3 regions of the Mesorhizobium sp. WSM4828 genome follow, and region 1 is predicted to be linked to each of the others. Evidence: predicted binding sites of a transcription regulator. Region 1 holds the regulator's gene; each other region holds the start of a gene.
The links. The regulator PhoB, encoded in region 1, activates phosphate uptake and scavenging genes when phosphate is short. The targets are predictions, from matches to a motif close to TGTCATNNANCTGTCAT.
Positions count from the first base shown of each region.

Region 2: the regulator PhoB is predicted to act here: its motif matches at 3,479-3,495, upstream of AC0L2X_RS05700 (alkaline phosphatase D family protein).
Region 3: the regulator PhoB is predicted to act here: its motif matches at 2,092-2,108, upstream of AC0L2X_RS04020 (LTA synthase family protein).

Region 1 is NZ_JBVVQK010000012.1:116,495-122,275, reverse strand. Features, by position in the region: gene pstA (phosphate ABC transporter permease PstA) at 1-426, shown strand, start outside; gene pstB (phosphate ABC transporter ATP-binding protein PstB) at 423-1,226, shown strand; gene phoU (phosphate signaling complex protein PhoU) at 1,259-1,966, shown strand; gene phoB (phosphate regulon transcriptional regulator PhoB) at 1,983-2,672, shown strand; gene AC0L2X_RS16180 (ROK family protein) at 2,682-3,926, opposite strand; gene xylF (D-xylose ABC transporter substrate-binding protein) at 4,213-5,253, shown strand; gene AC0L2X_RS16170 (sugar ABC transporter permease) at 5,396-5,781, shown strand, end outside.
Region 2 is NZ_JBVVQK010000003.1:194,504-200,284, forward strand. Features, by position in the region: gene ppa (inorganic diphosphatase) at 80-610, shown strand; gene AC0L2X_RS05685 (hypothetical protein) at 628-1,218, opposite strand; gene AC0L2X_RS05690 (TetR/AcrR family transcriptional regulator) at 1,315-1,920, opposite strand; gene AC0L2X_RS05695 (MFS transporter) at 2,003-3,286, shown strand; gene AC0L2X_RS05700 (alkaline phosphatase D family protein) at 3,568-5,142, shown strand; gene AC0L2X_RS05705 (hypothetical protein) at 5,188-5,469, opposite strand; gene typA (translational GTPase TypA) at 5,668-5,781, shown strand, end outside.
Region 3 is NZ_JBVVQK010000002.1:267,704-273,484, forward strand. Features, by position in the region: gene AC0L2X_RS04015 (pilus assembly protein) at 1-94, shown strand, start outside; gene AC0L2X_RS04020 (LTA synthase family protein) at 126-2,051, opposite strand; gene fabD (ACP S-malonyltransferase) at 2,299-3,264, shown strand; gene fabG (3-oxoacyl-[acyl-carrier-protein] reductase) at 3,325-4,062, shown strand; gene AC0L2X_RS04035 (acyl carrier protein) at 4,251-4,487, shown strand; gene fabF (beta-ketoacyl-ACP synthase II) at 4,522-5,781, shown strand, end outside.

The sequences.
Region 1 (5,781 bases):
GGTGCCGTGGCGCTTGCCATCCTGGTCATTCCGGTGGTCGTGCGCACCACCGAAGACATGCTCAACCTGGTACCGAACGCGTTGCGCGAAGCCGGCGCCGCGATCGGCGCGCCGCGCTGGGTGGTGATCCGTTCGGTCGCCTATCGCGCCGCATTGTCCGGCATCGTTACCGGCATATTGCTGGCGATAGCACGCATTTCCGGCGAGACGGCGCCGCTGCTCTTCACTGCGCTCAACAACCAGTTCTGGTCGAGCAATATCAACGCGCCGATGGCCAGCCTGCCGGTGACCATCTTCCAGTTCGCTCTCAGCCCTTACGAGGAATGGCAGCAGCTGGCGTGGACCGGCGCACTCATAATCACCCTGACGGTTCTGGGCTTGAGCATCCTCGCCCGCAGCCTTACCGGACGCAGAGAGGACAGATGACGCAGATGTTGTCCCCAGACATGACGATGACCGAAACGGTCGCCGAGAAGACGAAGATCGAGGTCAAGAACCTCAACTTCTACTACGGCCAGAGCAAGGCGCTGAAGGACATTAGCCTGTCGCTGCCCGAGCGCAGTGTCACGGCCTTCATCGGCCCATCGGGCTGCGGGAAATCGACGCTGCTGCGTGTGTTCAACCGCATCTATGAGCTCTACCCGAAACAGACGGCCGAGGGCCAGGTGCTGCTCGACGGCAAGAACATTCTCGACCGGTCGCAAGATCTCAATCTGCTGCGCACCAAGATCGGCATGGTGTTCCAGAAGCCGACGCCGTTCCCGATGTCGATCTACGAGAACATCGCCTTCGGCGTCAGGCTCTACGAGAACCTCGGCAAGTCCGAGATGGACGGCCGCGTCGAACAGGCGTTGAAGCGCGCCGCGCTGTGGAGCGAGGTCAAGGACAAGCTCAACGCCAGCGGCTTGAGCCTGTCCGGCGGCCAGCAGCAGCGGCTCTGCATCGCCCGCACCGTGGCGGTGAAGCCGGAAGTCATTCTGCTCGACGAACCGGCGTCCGCACTCGACCCGTTGTCGACCGCAAAAATCGAGGAGCTGATCGACGAATTGCAAGCCGACTACACGATCGTCATCGTCACCCACAACATGCAGCAGGCGGCGCGCGTGTCGCGCCAGACCGCCTTCATGTATCTGGGTGAACTGGTCGAGTTCGACCGGACCGAGAAGATCTTCACGTCGCCCCGAGAGAAGCGCACGCAGGATTACATCACCGGCCGCTTCGGCTGAGCCGTTCCGATCATGCATATGAGGACAGGACCATGGGCGAACACACAGTCGCTTCTTTCGACGAGGATCTCGAGCAGATCAGCAAGCTGATCCGCGACATGGCCGACCTCGCCGGTTCGATGGTCGGCGGGGCGACCAAGGCCCTGTTGAATTCCGACAACGTGTTGGCGCAACGCGTCGTTTCCGACGACGCCATCATGGATGCGCGTCAACGCGAACTGGACGACCGCGCCATCACCCTGATCGCCAAACGCCAGCCGATGGCCCACGATCTCCGCCATGTGGTCGGAGCGATCCGCATGGCCGGCGACCTCGAACGCATCGGCGACCTTGCCAAGAATATCGCCAAGCGTGTGAGTGCGGTCGGCCTCAGCGTCACGCCGCGCGACTTGTCGCATTCCATCGACGCGATGGCGCAGCTGGTGCTCATCCAGGTGCAGGGCGTTATCGAGGAATATGCTGCAGGCGATGCGGCCGCGTTGGCCAAGCTGCGTGCCGCCGACGAGCGCATCGACGTCAAATACACGTCCGTGTTCCGCGAGCTGTTGACCTACATGATGGAAGATCCGCGCAACATCACTGCTTGCACGCATCTGCTGTTCTGCGCCAAGAATCTGGAGCGGATCGGCGACCATGTTACCAACATCGCCGAAAATGCGTACTATGTGCTGACCGGCGAGCAATTGCCGGTCAATCGTCCGAAGCAGGACGAAACGACAATGTCCGCGCCGGTGACATGATGGGGGTGCCCAGCCGATGATCGCACCACGCATAATGGTGGTGGAGGACGAGGAGCCGTTGGGTGTGCTGCTCCGCTACAATCTCGAATCCGAAGGCTACCAGGTCGAGGTAGTGACACGCGGCGACGAAGCCGAGATCCGTTTACAGGAGAATGTGCCCGACCTTCTGGTGCTCGACTGGATGATACCAGCGGTTTCCGGCATCGAGCTCTGTCGTCGGTTGCGGGTGCGCCCCGAAACCGAGCGGTTGCCGATCATCATGCTGACCGCGCGCGGCGAGGAGAGCGACCGGGTGCGCGGTCTTTCGACCGGCGCCGACGACTATCTGGTCAAACCGTTTTCGACGCCGGAATTCATGGCCAGGGTCAAGGCGCTGCTGCGCCGCGCCAAGCCGGAAGTGCTGTCCAGCGTGCTGAAGGTCGGCGACATCGTGCTCGATCGCGAATCGCACAGGGTCTATCGCAAGAAGAGCGAGATCAGGCTCGGGCCGACCGAATTCCGGCTGCTCGAATTCATGATGCGGCATCCGGGCCGCGTGTTCTCGCGCAGCCAGTTGCTCGATAATGTCTGGGGCGAGACGATCTATATCGACGAACGCACAGTGGACGTGCATGTCGGCCGGCTGCGCAAAGCGGTCAACAACGGCCGCATGCCGGATGTCATCCGCACCATCCGCGGTGCCGGTTATGCGATCAGGGAAGATTGATCCGCCTGGTCAGGCTACGTGCTTTCTGACGCCGGGCCTCATTTGCGCGCCCGGCGCGAAAATCTCCTGGTCGACGAAGCTTAACGCCCGCATCGCGCAGCCTTCGCGGATCAGCGGCAATTCGTTTGGTTCGGTGTCGAAGGAGATCGAGCCCGAATGCTGGCCACCGGCGGTCTGGGCGATGGCCTCGCGCAAGGCCGGCTCGATCAGATCGAAGGCAGCGGCACTGGCGCCGACCATCGCGACCGGCGCCGGATCGATCAGCGCGAACAGCGAGCCGAGACCGAAACCCAGCGCTTCGCCGGCCTTGCGGTAGGCCTCGCGTTCCGGCCCATCCTTCTCGCGCGCCCGGGCCGCCAGTGCGCGCATGTCGGCGTCGCTGACGTCGGCGACCGGTTCGCTGTCTTCGCTCATCTGCCTGGCGTTGCGCCAGATGGCGTAGTTGCCGGCATAGGCCTCGATGCAGCCGCGCCGCCCGCAACGGCAGAGCGCGCCGCCCGGACGATGGATCATGTGGCCAAATTCGCCGCCCGAGGAATGCGTGCCGGTGAACAGTTCGCCCTTCAGCACCAGCCCCATGCCGATGCCATGCGAAAGCAGGATGGCGATGAAGTCGTCGCGATAGCGATCCGGATTGCGCCAGCGCAAAGCCACCGCCATCATGTTGCAGTCGTTCTCCACCGTTGCCGGGATGCCGAATTCGTCCTCCAGCATGTCGGCAAAGGCGATGTCGGTCTGCGGCGTGATCGGCGACCACAGCATGGCGCGTGCAGGGGAGTCGGTAATGCCCTGGATAGCCAGCGCGATGCGGGCGACACTGCGGACGTCAAGGTCTGGATCCTCAAGCCGGCGCCGGACGATGGCCATGCATTCACGGATCAACTCGTCGCGCGGCATGGTCAGCGTGTCCAGCCGGCGCTGTTCCTCGGCGACCACCTGTCCCGCATAGTCGATAATGGCGGCCGACAGGAAATTCAGCGACAACACCACGGTCAACACCGCCGCAGCTTCCGGGTTGAGGGCGAGGCCGACCTGCGGACGACCGCGTTTCAACGAAACGGGCTCGCTTGCCTTGCTCTCGGCGAGGATGCCTTCCCGTATCAGGTCGGAGGAGATCGCCGATATGGTCGAATGGCTGAGGCCGGTGGTTGCTGCGATCTCAGTACGCGATGGCTGGCCGGCCCGGCGCACCGCCGAGATCACCATCGCCCGGTTGCGCCGGCGCAAATCGTCATGGCGGATTCCGACCGACATCGTTTTGCTTTCCTCCCGGTTGCCGCGGCCGCTCATGAACCGGAAGCCGTCGGTAATGTCCGACAAATAGTGTCGGATGCAGGCAAATAGTGTCAGATGCCGGTGGCGCTGTCATCGTTTATTCCGACGCTCGAAAAAACTCGCAGAGTCATCAAAATCCATCAGAATCGATGTTGACAGCAGCCGGAGATCGGGCCAGTATTTTTTCGAGGCTCGAAAAAATTAGAGCTTCTAAGGTGGTCTTTGAGCCAATTGGTCACGCCGTACGCGGCGCAGGGAGGATATGATGAAGAAATTCACGACCGCCATTCTGGCGGGTGTCGCCATGACGCTGGCGCTGGCGTCGGTGGCGCAGGCTAAAGACAAGGTCATCGGCGTCTCCTGGTCGAACTTCCAGGAAGAGCGCTGGAAGACCGACGAGGCCGCAATGAAGGCGGCCATCGAGGCCGCAGGCGACAAGTATATTTCCGCCGACGCGCAGTCCAACCCCGGCAAGCAGCTCACCGACGTCGAGAGCCTGATCTCGCAGGGCGCCAACGCACTGATCATCCTGGCCCAGGACGCTTCAGCCATCGGGCCAGCCGTGCAAAAGGCGCTGGACGAAGGTATTCCGGTTGTCGGCTACGACCGGCTGATCGAGAACAAGGACGTCTTTTACCTGACCTTTGATAACAAGGAAGTCGGCCGCATGCAGGCCCGCGAAGTGTTCAAGGTGAAGCCGGAAGGCAACTACGTCTTCATCAAGGGCTCGGGTGCCGATCCGAATGCCGATTTCCTGTTTGCCGGTTCGATGGAAGTGCTGAAGGACGCTATCGACAGCGGCAAGATCAAGAATGTCGGCGAGGCCTATACCGACGGCTGGCTGCCGGCCAACGCCCAGAAGAACATGGAACAATTCCTGACGGCGAACGACAACAAGGTCGATGCCGTGGTCGCCGCCAACGACGGCACTGCCGGCGGCGTCGTCGCCGCGCTGACGGCGCAAGGGCTGGCCGGATCTGTTCCGGTCTCGGGCCAGGACGGCGACCACGCCGCGCTGAACCGCATCGCGCTCGGCACACAGACCGTGTCGGTGTGGAAGGACGCGCGCGAGCTCGGCAAGAACGCCGCCGAGATCGCCTCGCAACTGGCCGACGGCAAGCAGATGACCGACATTGCCGGCGTGAAGGATTTCACCACGCCCGGCGGCAATACCGTCAAGTCGCTGTTCCTGACCCCGGTCGCCATCACCAAGGATAACCTCAACGTCGTCATCGACGCCGGCTGGATCAAGAAAGAAGAGGTCTGCGCCGGCGTGGCGGCGGGCACTGTTGCAGTCTGCAACTGAGCCGACGTTTCCGAGACGTCCGAACGCCGCGGCCGCTCGCCGCGGCGTTTTTTCAAGAAGAGTTGTTTTTCCGCTTCCGGCGGATAACTTCTAGGCTGCTTCCGGCATCCGCGGCAGACGGCAACCCGGCGGGAGAAACAAGATGACCGACACAACTTCGAACACGCCGGTCGACGGCACGGCAGACCGGGCGCGTGAATCCGAGCTCGGCATCGTTGCCCGATTTCTCAAGGCAACCGAACTCGACACGCGCATGCTCGGCATGGTCGGCGCGCTGCTAGTCATCTGGGTCGGGATCCACATACTCTCGGGTGGGCTTTTCCTCACGCCGCGCAATCTCTGGAACTTGTCGGTGCAGACCTCCTCGGTCGCGATCATGGCGACGGGCATGGTGCTGGTCATCGTGATGCGCAACATCGATCTTTCTGTCGGCTCCGTCGAAGGCGTGATCGGCATGGTGATGGGCGTGGCGCAGGCCGAATTCCTCATCCGCGTCATGGGATTCCAGCTTGGAAATCCCTGGATATG
Region 2 (5,781 bases), on a different contig from region 1:
ATCTCCCCAGTACCATTCGCCGCATTGCACCATTCGCCGCCGCCCGCTATCGATCTTCAATCGAGAGAGGGATAAAGCGATGCGTATCGAAGCGATTGCCAGCGGAAAGAACCCGCCCGAGGACGTCAACGTCATTATCGAGGTGCCGATCGGCGGCGAGCCGATCAAGTACGAGATGGACAAGGAAGCCGGCACGCTGTTCGTCGACCGCTTCCTGCACACTTCGATGCGCTATCCCGGCAATTACGGTTTCGTGCCGCACACGCTGTCGGGCGACGGCGACCCGATCGACGTGCTGGTCTGCAACACACGCGCGCTGGTGCCGGGCTGCGTCATCAATGTGCGGCCGATCGGCGTGCTGGTGATGGAGGACAATGCCGGCCAGGACGAAAAGGTGATCGCGGTGCCTTCACCCAAGCTGACCTTGCGCTACGAGGACGTCCACGAATACACGCAATTGCCTGACATTACCCGCCAGCAAGTGCAGCACTTTTTCGAGCACTACAAGGATCTCGAACCCGGCAAATGGGTCAAGATCGAAGGCTGGTACGATGCCGCCTATGCCAAGAAGATGATCGTCGAGGCAATCGAGCGGGCCAAGCGCAAGTAATTGTCGGGCGCAAGTAATCAGTTGTCGACGCGGCCGAAAGCGGGCGTGTTGCCAAGCACCTCACGCTTGTCCTTGCCGCAGGCGAAGGTGCGTGCCTTTTCGTCGGCAAGCTTGCGCGCTTGATCGTTGGCGGCGGGATTGCCCGTGGCGAGCACAAGGCCGATCGTGCAGCCTTCGTGGGCGTCAGGCTGGGCAACCTTGGCGACGATCAGCACTTCCGTCGACTTGTTCTCGCCCTCGGTATCGCTGATCGAGCGACGATGAATGACGGCGAAGGGAATGGCAGTTTTGCCGTTGGTCTCGATCCGCCACTCGACTTTGGGTCCAGCCGAATTGAGGGCGGAAAAGCTTTCCCAGACCGTGGTCATATCGCCAGGTGGAAAGCCGTAGAACAGCGATTCCCGCGCGTCGTCGTAGGAAACCAGCACCGGGTAACCGCGGTAGCCCGAACAGGCGAGATCGGCCCAGTCGCCGTCGCCTTCTTCCGCCTGGGCATAGGTGACGCAGTCCTTTTCCCAATCGAGATCGGTATAGACGCTGGATATCTCGCTGGCCCGGGCCGCCTGGCAGGAACCGGCGAGGACAAGCAGGATCGAAAGCGCGCGCATGGCGGACAACTCGGTTCGGCTGCCGCAGCGTACCGTCAAATTTAACAGCAGCCTAGACGAAGCCAGGCTGCTCACAGTGGTCTGGTAAACGGAACACTATTTCTTCAAGCTTGCCTCTATCAGAAGGTCGGCGTTGCGGGCCACCGACTGCGCCGGTCCGCCGGCACCGAACAGCTGGCCGCTAATATAGGCGCCCTCGATCAGCAGCAGCAGCCCGTCGCCCAGCGTGTCGGCGTCGCCGGCGCCCATCGCTGCCGCCATGGCGCGCAGGCGGCGGCGCAGTTCCTGCTTGTTGGCCTCGCTCACGACGCGGGCCGGATGGCCAGGTTCGGGATATTCGACCGCGGCATTGGTCATGCCGCAGCCGCGATAATCGGGCCTTTGCGTGCGCTTGCCGACACGCGTCAGAAAAGCGACGATCTGGGCGCGTGGGTCGCCGGGATGGGCGTCCACCGCCTCGTCGAAACGCTCCCAGAATTCGAGGTCATAGTGCCGGAGGTAGGATGCGGCCAACTCGTCCTTGGACGGAAAGCTGCGGTAGAGGCTGGGCTTGGTGACGCCGGCACGCCGTACGATCTCATCGACGCCGATCGCCCTGATGCCTTGCCGGTAGAACAGGTCGCGCGCGACCTGGAGAATCCGTTCGGCGGCGCGAGGCGGCGGTGCGTCATTGGCCTTGATCGTTGGTTCAATGCTTTTCATGCCTGGTCTGCCGATTAGCTGGTTGACAATGTTACCGGTCGGTACGTATGTTTCGCGCTCCTGCAACGTACCGGTCAGTAACATGATAGCTCAATCCCGCCCGTTTGGCCAGCGCTACGCTTTCGTCGTGGTCGCCGTCATCTTCCTTTGCCTGCTGATCGCAGCGGGTCTGCGTTCGGCGCCGGCAGTCATGATGCTGCCGCTGGAGAACAGTTTCGGCTGGCGGCGCGATGTGGTGTCGCTGGCGGCGGCCACCGGCATCTTCCTCTATGGCCTGACCGGGCCGTTTGCCGCGGCGCTGATGGAGCGGATCGGGCTGCGCCGCACCTTGCTTGCTGCGCTGCTTTTGATGTCGGGATCGACCGCGCTCAGCCTGTTGATGACCAAGCCGTGGCATCTGCTCCTCACCTGGGGCGTGTTTTCCGGCATCAGTTCGGGCGCTGTCGCCACCGTGCTCGGCGCGACCATCGTCAACCGCTGGTTCAAGACCAATCGCGGCTTGGTGATGGGACTGATGTCGGCCTCCAGCGCCACCGGGCTGCTGGTCTTCCTGCCGCTGCTCGCCTCGCTCGCCCAGTCGGGCGGCTGGAAGCCGGTCGCCCTTGCCATAGCAGTGGCCACCGCTGCCTTGGTGCCGCTGGTTTATATGCTGGTGCCGGAGCGCCCGGCTGCGATTGGCATGGTGCGTTACGGTGCCGAGGCCGACGACGTGCCGCCGGTGCCGCCGGCCTCGCAAGGCAATTTCCTCGCGCATACGCTGAGCACGTTGCGCCGAGCCGCCGGTACGCGTGTGTTCTGGTACCTGTTTGCTACCTTCTTTGTTTGCGGCTTCACCACCAACGGGCTGGTCGGCACGCATCTGATCGCCTTTTGCGGCGACATGGGCATCGGCGAAGTGCAGGCCGCCGGCCTGCTGTCGATGATGGGCATTTTCGACCTGATCGGCACGACGCTGTCGGGCTGGCTCACCGACCGTTTCGACCCGCGCAAGCTGCTCGGCGTCTATTACGGCATCCGCGGCCTGTCGCTGATCTATTTGCCCTATTCCGGCTTCTCGGCGACCAGCCTGATCATCTTCGCCGTGTTTTACGGATTGGACTGGATCGCCACGGTGCCGCCGACGCTCAGGCTTTCCAACGAGGCGTTCGGCGACCGCAGCGGGCCGATCGTCTTCGGCTGGATCGTCGCCGGCCATCAGGTCGGTGCGGCGACGGCGGCCTTTTTCGGCGGCACCATGCGCGAGCTGCAAGGCAACTACGAGCTTGCCTTCCTGATCGCCGGCATGACGGCAATAGCCGCCGCCTGCATATCGCTGCTGATCAATACCGCCCGCCCGGCGTTTGATCCGGAACCGCAGGCGGCTTGAGCTGCAACGGCTGAGCGCTAATCTCCCCTCTTGAGGGGGAGATGGCCGCGAAGCAGCCAGAGGGGGTCGGTCCGACCGGGCCAGGCCCCCGTATAGCAGACGCAGGAGGTCGGCGCTTCTCGCGAGACGACCCCTCTGTCGCCTTTCGGCGACATCTCCCCCTCAAGGAGGGAGATTCGCCAGCCTGTTCACTGTTATCAAACCTTCATCGTTTCGAAATGTGCCTGAAACATTGAAGCTGGAGCTTGGCGGCGACGTTCAACGCCATCCAGGAGACAGCCATGAACAAGATTTCGATGACGCGGCGCGCTTTCGTCACGTCGGCCAGCGCCGTTGGCCTGGTCGGCGCGTCGGGCCTCGCCCTTCCCTATTACTCGCGCGCCAATCAGCGCCCGGCTTTCACCCATGGCATCCAGTCCGGCGACGTCGACGCGACCAGCGGCATGGTCTGGACGCGCACGGACCGGCCGTCGCGCGTCATGTTCGAAGTGTCGTCGACGGAAAGCTTCGCCAATGCCGTCCGCTTAGCGCCGCTCGATACCTCGCCGGCCAGCGATTATACAGTGAAGCGGCTGCTTACCGAGCTCGCTTCCGACCAGGACATTTTCTACCGCATGGTCGCGGCCGATCTTGCCGATATCAATGTCGTGTCCGAGCCGATCGTCGGCCGCTTCCGCACGGCACCTGCCTCGAAGCGCGACATTCGTTTCGCCTGGTCGGGCGACACCGCCGGCCAAGGCTGGGGCATCGACGAGACCGGCATGAAGACCTACGCCACGATCGCCAAGCACACGCCCAACTTCTTCCTGCATTCGGGCGACACGGTCTATGCCGATGGCGCGATGAAGGACGAGGTCGACCTGCCCAGTGGCGGCAAATGGAAAAACACAGTGCTGATCGACGAGAAGCGCAAGGTTGCCGAGACGCTGGACGAGTACCGCGGCCAGTGGAAGTACAATTTGATGGACAGGAACGTGCTGGGGCTCAACGCCATCTGCCCGACCTTCTATCAGTGGGACGACCATGAGGTGCTGAACAACTGGTCGGATTCGAAGGACCTGAGCGCCGACGACCGCTACACCGAAAAATCGATCCATGTGCTGGCGGCACGTGCGGCGCGCGCCTTCCATGAAATGACGACGATCCGTTACGAGCCGTCGGAGCCCGGCCGCGTCTACCGCAAGATCGTCTATGGTCCGCTGCTCGACGTGTTCTTCCTCGACATGCGTTCCTACCGCGGCCCCAACGGTCCGGATATGCAGGAGACGATGACGCCGCAATCGCGCATCCTCGGTGAACAGCAGATCAAGTGGCTGAAGCGTGAACTGGCGAATTCCAACGCAACCTGGAAAATCATCGCCGCCGACATGCCGCTCGGCCTCGTCGTCTGGAACGACGGCACCAAGAAGGTAGGGGCCGAGGCGGTCAGCAATGGCGACAATGGCCCGGCCAAGGGGCGTGAGCTGGAAATTGCCGACCTTCTTCGCTATATAAAGAACGCTGGTATCAGCAACACTGTCTGGCTCACCGCAGACGTGCATTACACAGCCGCGCATTACTACAATCCGGACAAGGCGCAGTTCCAGGACTTCAACCCGTTTTGGGAATTCGTTTCGGGTCCGATCCATTCCGGCACCTTCGGGCCTAATGGTTTCGACATGACATTCGGCCCGGAGCTGAAGTTCATAAAGGCACCGACTGCCGAACAGGGTCAAAACCTGCCGCCGTCGGCCGGCCTGCAGTTCTTCGGGCTCGTCGACATCGACGGCGCCACCGAGCAGTTGACGGTGCGGCTGATGGATCGCGACGACAGCGAACTCTACAAGGTCACGCTCGATCCGGTGCGGTCGGCGTGAGTGATTGCGTCCTACCCTCGGGCCAGCCCGAGGGTAGGACGTATATCAATCGGGATAGCAGACGACGGGAATGTTGGGCCAGACGGCGCTGTCGCATCCGGCATTTTGCTGCCGCTGCTTGAAGGCGGTGCTGACCGGCCCAGTCACCACCGGATCGACGCCGTCGGGAGCATCGGCAAAAAGCTGCTCCGCCGACCGCTTGTCGGACGGCAAAGCAGTCCGCGTCTCCTTGAACGACGCCGCCGACTGCGCCGCGCCTGCCGCGAGGAGGACGGCGAGTGCGCTACATGCCAAAATCGGCCGGAGTCTGTTGCCTATCTCGATCATGAAATTCGAACTGTCCGGACCATGAAAGGTTCCGCCTTGGTTAATAATTCCACTTCACACCAAGACATTTAAGATTTGGTGACTTTATTTGGTGGCTCGCCTCCTCTTTCGCAATTGCGAAAAACCCTGTATGAGCCGCCCAACCGAAAGAGGCAGCGCCTTTTGGCCTGCTGCCTGCAACGCTCCCGAGACCAAAACATGAAAATCCGCAATATCGCGATCATCGCGCACGTCGACCATGGAAAAACCACCCTCGTCGACCAGCTTCTGAAACAGTCCGGCTCGTTCCGCGACAACCAGCGTGTTGCCGAA
Region 3 (5,781 bases), on a different contig from region 1:
GTCGGATTATTACCCGACCAACGACGTCAGTCAGCTCGAAAGCGTCTTCCTGAAGATCGGAAGCTCGATTTCGCAGCTGCACTTGACGAACTGAACGACGTCGGCCGCTCTCCCGCCGCCACCGCTCAACTCGTGTGTGCAGCCACTTTGCCTGTGGTTTCGGGGAAGAAATCGGGTGCCGCGTGGCGCTTGCCGAACATCATGTCGTATTGCAGCAGACGGAAGTCGCGGATTGCCGGATCGATCTCTTTTCGACGCGACCAATCCGGGGTGGCGTCGCCCCCCGGTGCCAAAAGCAGATTGCGGTCGATAACGCGGTAGCGATCCCGCAACTGGCCGAGGAAGCCGGTGTAATAGGGATGACTGATGCCGGCCGTCTTGAGGATATGGTAGGGCAGAAAGGCCGGGCTGACGGCGCCCAGATCCTCGGCCGGGCCGCTGCGGTTCGACCAGACGATCAACGGCGTCTGGTGGTGCAGCAGCATCTGGTCGGCCGCCTCCTTGCGCGGCGCGACATTGTCCTTCAGGAAGCCGGTCTCGACGTAGACCGGCCCAAGCGGCGGCAGATGGTCGCCGAAGAAGGCGATGACGGTCGGCCGCTCGCGTTTCTTCGCCCATTCGATCAGCCGCTCGAGGCCGCGGTCCGCGTCGGAAGAGCCTTCGGCATAGCTCAACAGCGATTCACGCGCCCATTGGCTGATCGGCGCCTGCACCTTGTGGGTCGGATTGTTATAGCGATACGGCTCATATGGTCCGTGGTTCTGCAGGCTGACGGCGAAAAAGAAGACCGGCTCGGCGCTGGTATCGGCCTCGTGGATGATCTCGTCCGTCATAGCTGCGTCCGACGCGAGCGGTCCGCGCTTCTGCATGGGCGGCAACGTCTCCTCGGATTTGAAGTCGTTGAAGCCGAAATCGGCATAGACGGCTCCCCGGTTCCAGAACCAGTTGGTTCCGGGATGGATGGCGCGTGCCCGGTAGCCCTGACTTTTCAGGAAGGTCGCCAGCGAGGGGGTCGGTGTCCGCACATATTGCTGGTAGGGAATGCTGCCCGCCGGCAGGAAGGCGTTGGAAAAGCCGGTCAGGGCCTCGAACTCGATGTTGGCCGTCATGCCGCCGAACTCGGGCGAGAACATGTAGCCCGTGCGCAGTGCCCGCACATTGGGGATAGGGTCGGGCGTGATGGTGACACCGGGCAGCTTGGTCGGATCCCAGAAGGATTCGCTCATGACGACGATGATGTCGGGCTTCTCGGCGGGTACCGAGGCCGTTACCTGCGGTTTGCCTATCGCTTCGATCGCCTTGTCGGAATAGCCGGGCGGCGCCGAGACGTGGGCCATCGGGACGTTCAGCGCGAAGGCGAGCGCAAAACCGTTTGAGGCATAGTTTTCCTTCTGGTCCCACATGATCGGGATGATCTGCAGCCGGTCGCGCGTCCACGAGAAAGTGGCATAGTCCATGATGGAGACGAAGAAGGCGATCAGCGGCACCGTCAGCGTCAGCCGGGCAAGGCGGCCCTTGTGGCTGAGTGCCGGAACGCGGCGGCGCCATAGCCGCCAGCCATACACGAGCAGCGACAGCCCGCCGACAATGCCGATCGCCAGGGCAATGGCGGTTCCCGGGCGATCGCGTACCAGGAGCGGCATCAGTGCCACGATCTGCCGGGAATAGAGGAAATCGGTCGGATAGAGCGGATCGCCGAGATAGAGCGACTTCTGGTGGCCGACGAACGCCAGCGACAATGTCAGCGGCGCGACGATCATCAGGCTCTGATGGCTGCGGCCGAGCACGGCGTCGAGGCCGATGAGGATCAGCGCAAAAATGATGATCGTGGTCCAGCCGGGTTTGAAAGGCTGCAGAAAGAAATCAATGGTGCCGGCAAAGTTGCCGCGCACGATCAGTTCGATGGCAAACACCAGGATCGCCGCAGCCAGCAAGCTGATAAGGCCATAGCGGATGACAGGCCATTTGCGCGCCGGTAGATAGCCGGTCGACGGATCGCCTTCAAGAAACTGTGGCGCCGCCTCGGCTGCGCTCTGCTTGGTCTTTGCCACTTCAATAGTTCCCCGGCCCGCAACAAAAGCGTCACTCGATTGTCATCGAACTGTCACGCAAAGCCTAGCGTCTGCGGCGGAAATAAGAAGAGCCAGCAAACAAATCGTGAGCGGTTTTCATCATGAGTGATCGCCAAAAAGCCTGCCGAAACAGGCACTCGGCCGACATTACGTGGTCAAGGTTGGGCTTGACTTGGCCGCACGCCTTGCGTCACAGGCAACGAGAACCAGCAGCTGGGAGCCGACGATGGCCATCGCATTCACCTTTCCGGGGCAGGGCAGCCAGGCTGTCGGCATGGGCAAGGACCTCGCCAATACTTTTGTGGAATCGCGGCGGATCTTCGAGGAAGTCGACGACGCGCTCGGCGAAAAACTATCGCAGCTGATCTGGGAAGGCCCGGAAGAGACGCTGACGCTGACCACCAATGCCCAGCCGGCGCTGATGGCGGTGTCACTTGCCGCAGTCCGGGCGCTGGAGGCGCGCGGCTTCTCGCTGAACGGCGAGGTCACCTATGTCGCCGGCCACTCGCTCGGTGAATATTCGGCACTTGCGGCCGCTGGTTTCGTTTCGGTCGCCGACGCCGCCCAGCTGTTGCGTATCCGCGGCAATGCCATGCAGGCGGCTGTACCGGCCGGCGAGGGCGCCATGGCGGCGATCATCGGGCTGGAACAGGCCGACGTCGAGGCTGCTTGCGCAGAGGCCGCCCAGGGCGCCGCCAAAGATCCCGCGCAAGCCTTGGTTTGCCAGATCGCCAATGACAATGGCGGCGGCCAGCTGGTGATCTCCGGCGCCAGGCCGGCGGTCGAACTGGCGGCGAAGCTATGCACGGAGAAGGGCGCCAAGCGGGCGCTGATGCTGCAGGTCTCGGCGCCCTTCCATTCGGCATTGATGAAGCCTGCGGCCGAGATCATGCGGGAGGCGCTGGCGGCCGTGACGAAGAGTGCGCCCGCCGTGCCGCTGGTCTCTAATGTTACGGTGACCCCGACGAGCGATCCCGACGAGATTGCCCGCCGCCTCGTCGAACAGGTGGTCGGGCGCGTGCGCTGGCGCGAAACGGTGGAGTGGTTCGGCAGCAATGGCGTCGGCACACTTTACGAAGTGGGCGCCGGCAAGGTGTTGTCGGGGCTGGCCCGCCGCATCAACGGCGACATTGCCACCGCTGCCATCGGATCCGCGGCGGATGTCGAGGCGGCGCTGGCGAAGCTTGCATAATCAACTGGCGATTTGACACCGCTCCATGCGAAGGGTGTTCGCTCAGATCAGGAGGCAAGAATGTTCGAATTGACCGGCCGCAAGGCGCTCGTCACCGGCGCATCGGGGGGCATCGGCGAGGCGATCGCCCGCGTGCTGCATGCCCAGGGCGTCATCGTCGGCCTGCACGGCACACGTATCGAGAAACTGGAGGCGCTGGCCGCCGAACTGGGCGACCGGGTCAAGCTTTTCCCGGCCAATCTTTCCAATCGCGACGACGTCAAGGCGCTCGGCCAGAAGGCGGAGGCCGATCTCGAAGGCGTCGACATCCTCGTCAACAATGCCGGCATCACCAAGGACGGGTTGTTCGTACGCATGGCTGATGCCGACTGGGATAGCGTGCTCGAGGTCAACTTGACCGCCGTGTTCCGGCTGACCCGCGAGCTTACCCATCCGATGATGCGGCGCCGCCATGGCCGCATCATCAACATCACCTCAGTGGTCGGCGTCACCGGCAATCCCGGCCAGACCAATTACTGCGCCTCCAAAGCCGGTATGATCGGCTTTTCCAAATCGCTGGCGCAGGAGATCGCCACCCGCAATGTCACCGTCAACTGCGTCGCCCCAGGCTTCATCGAATCGGCGATGACCGCCAAGCTCAACGACAAGCAGAAGGAGGCGATCATGGCGGCGATCCCGACCCGGCGCATGGGCACGGGCGCCGAAGTCGCCTCTGCCGTCGCCTACCTAGCTTCCAACGAGGCAGCCTACGTCACTGGCCAGACCATTCATGTCAATGGCGGCATGGCAATGATCTAAACACTTGGGAAAACGCTTCATTCCGTCTTGGATGCACGGGATTTTTCGTGTAATGCCGCCCGCAACCCGGCGGTTCGGGCAAAAACCGGTCCTGTTCCGCTGCGTTTCCGGCAGGACCATCTTTCAGCTTGATTAGCGGCATTCTGCCCGCTAACGAAGACAGACAACCAAAAGACGAGGATGCCCAAATGAGTGACACCGCAGAGCGCGTCAAGAAGATCGTCATCGAGCACCTTGGCGTCGATGCCGACAAGGTGACGGAGCAGGCGAGCTTCATCGATGATCTGGGCGCGGACAGCCTCGACACGGTCGAACTTGTCATGGCGTTCGAAGAAGAGTTCGGTGTCGAAATCCCGGACGACGCCGCCGAGACCATCCTGACTGTTGGCGATGCGGTGAAATACATCGACAAGGCCTCCGCCTGACGCTATTTGCAGTCATCACCGGGGAGGACCTGCGATGAGGCGTGTCGTCGTCACGGGCCTTGGGCTGCTTTCGCCGTTCGGCATGGGCTTCGAGCACAGCTGGAAGGAGCTTCTGACCGGCCGCAGCGCAGCCAAGCGCATCACCGAATTCGAGGTGGAAGATCTTGCCTGCAAGGTCGCCCACGTCATTCCGCGCGGTGACGGCTCCAATGCCACTTTCAATCCTGAAGCCGTTCTCGAGCCGAAGGAGCTGCGCAAAGTCGGCGACTTCATCCTGTACGGGATCGCGGCCGCCGACGAGGCACTCAAGGATTCCGGCTGGCAGCCGAAGACGCATGAGGAACAGTGCGCCACCGGCGTCCTGATCGGTTCGGGCATCGGCGGCATCGAAGGCATCGCCGAGAATGCGATGATCCTCAAGGAACGCGGTCCGCGCCGCATCAGCCCGTTCTTCATTCCCGGCCAGATCATCAACCTCGTTTCCGGTCAGGTCTCGATCCGGCATGGGCTGAAAGGCCCCAACCATGCCGTCGTCACCGCTTGCTCGACCGGTGCGCATGCCATCGGCGATGCCGCCCGGCTGATCATCTGGGGCGATGCCGACGTTATGGTCGCGGGCGGCGCCGAAGCGCCGGTGACGAGACTCTCGATCGCCGGGTTCGCCGCTTGCCGCGCGCTCTCCACCGAGCGAAACGACGCGCCGCAAACGGCCTCACGCCCCTATGATCGCGATCGCGACGGCTTCGTCATGGGAGAGGGCGCCGGTGTTGTCGTGCTCGAGGAACTCGAACACGCCAAGGCCCGCGGAGCCAAGATCTATGCCGAGGTCACCGGCTACGGTCTGACCGGTGACGCCTATCACATCACCGCGCCCGCCGAGGATGGCGACGGCGCTTTCCGTTGCATGACCGCGGCGCTGAATCGGGCGAAGCTGACGCCGGCCGATGTCGACTACATCAACGCGCACGGCACATCGACCATGGCCGATACGATCGAACTCGGCGCCGTCGAGCGGCTGGTCGGCAACGCCGCCTCGAAGATATCGATGTCGTCGACCAAATCGTCGATTGGCCACCTGCTGGGCGCGGCTGGTGCTGCCGAGGCGATCTTTTCGATCCTCGCCATTCGCGACAACATCGCGCCGCCGACCATCAATCTCGACAATCCGGAGCGCGAAACGGCGATCGACCTGGTGCCGCACAAGCCGCGAGCCCGGCAGATCGACGTGGCGCTGTCCAACTCCTTCGGCTTCGGTGGCACCAACGCCTCGCTCGTCTTCCAGCGCTACAATGGC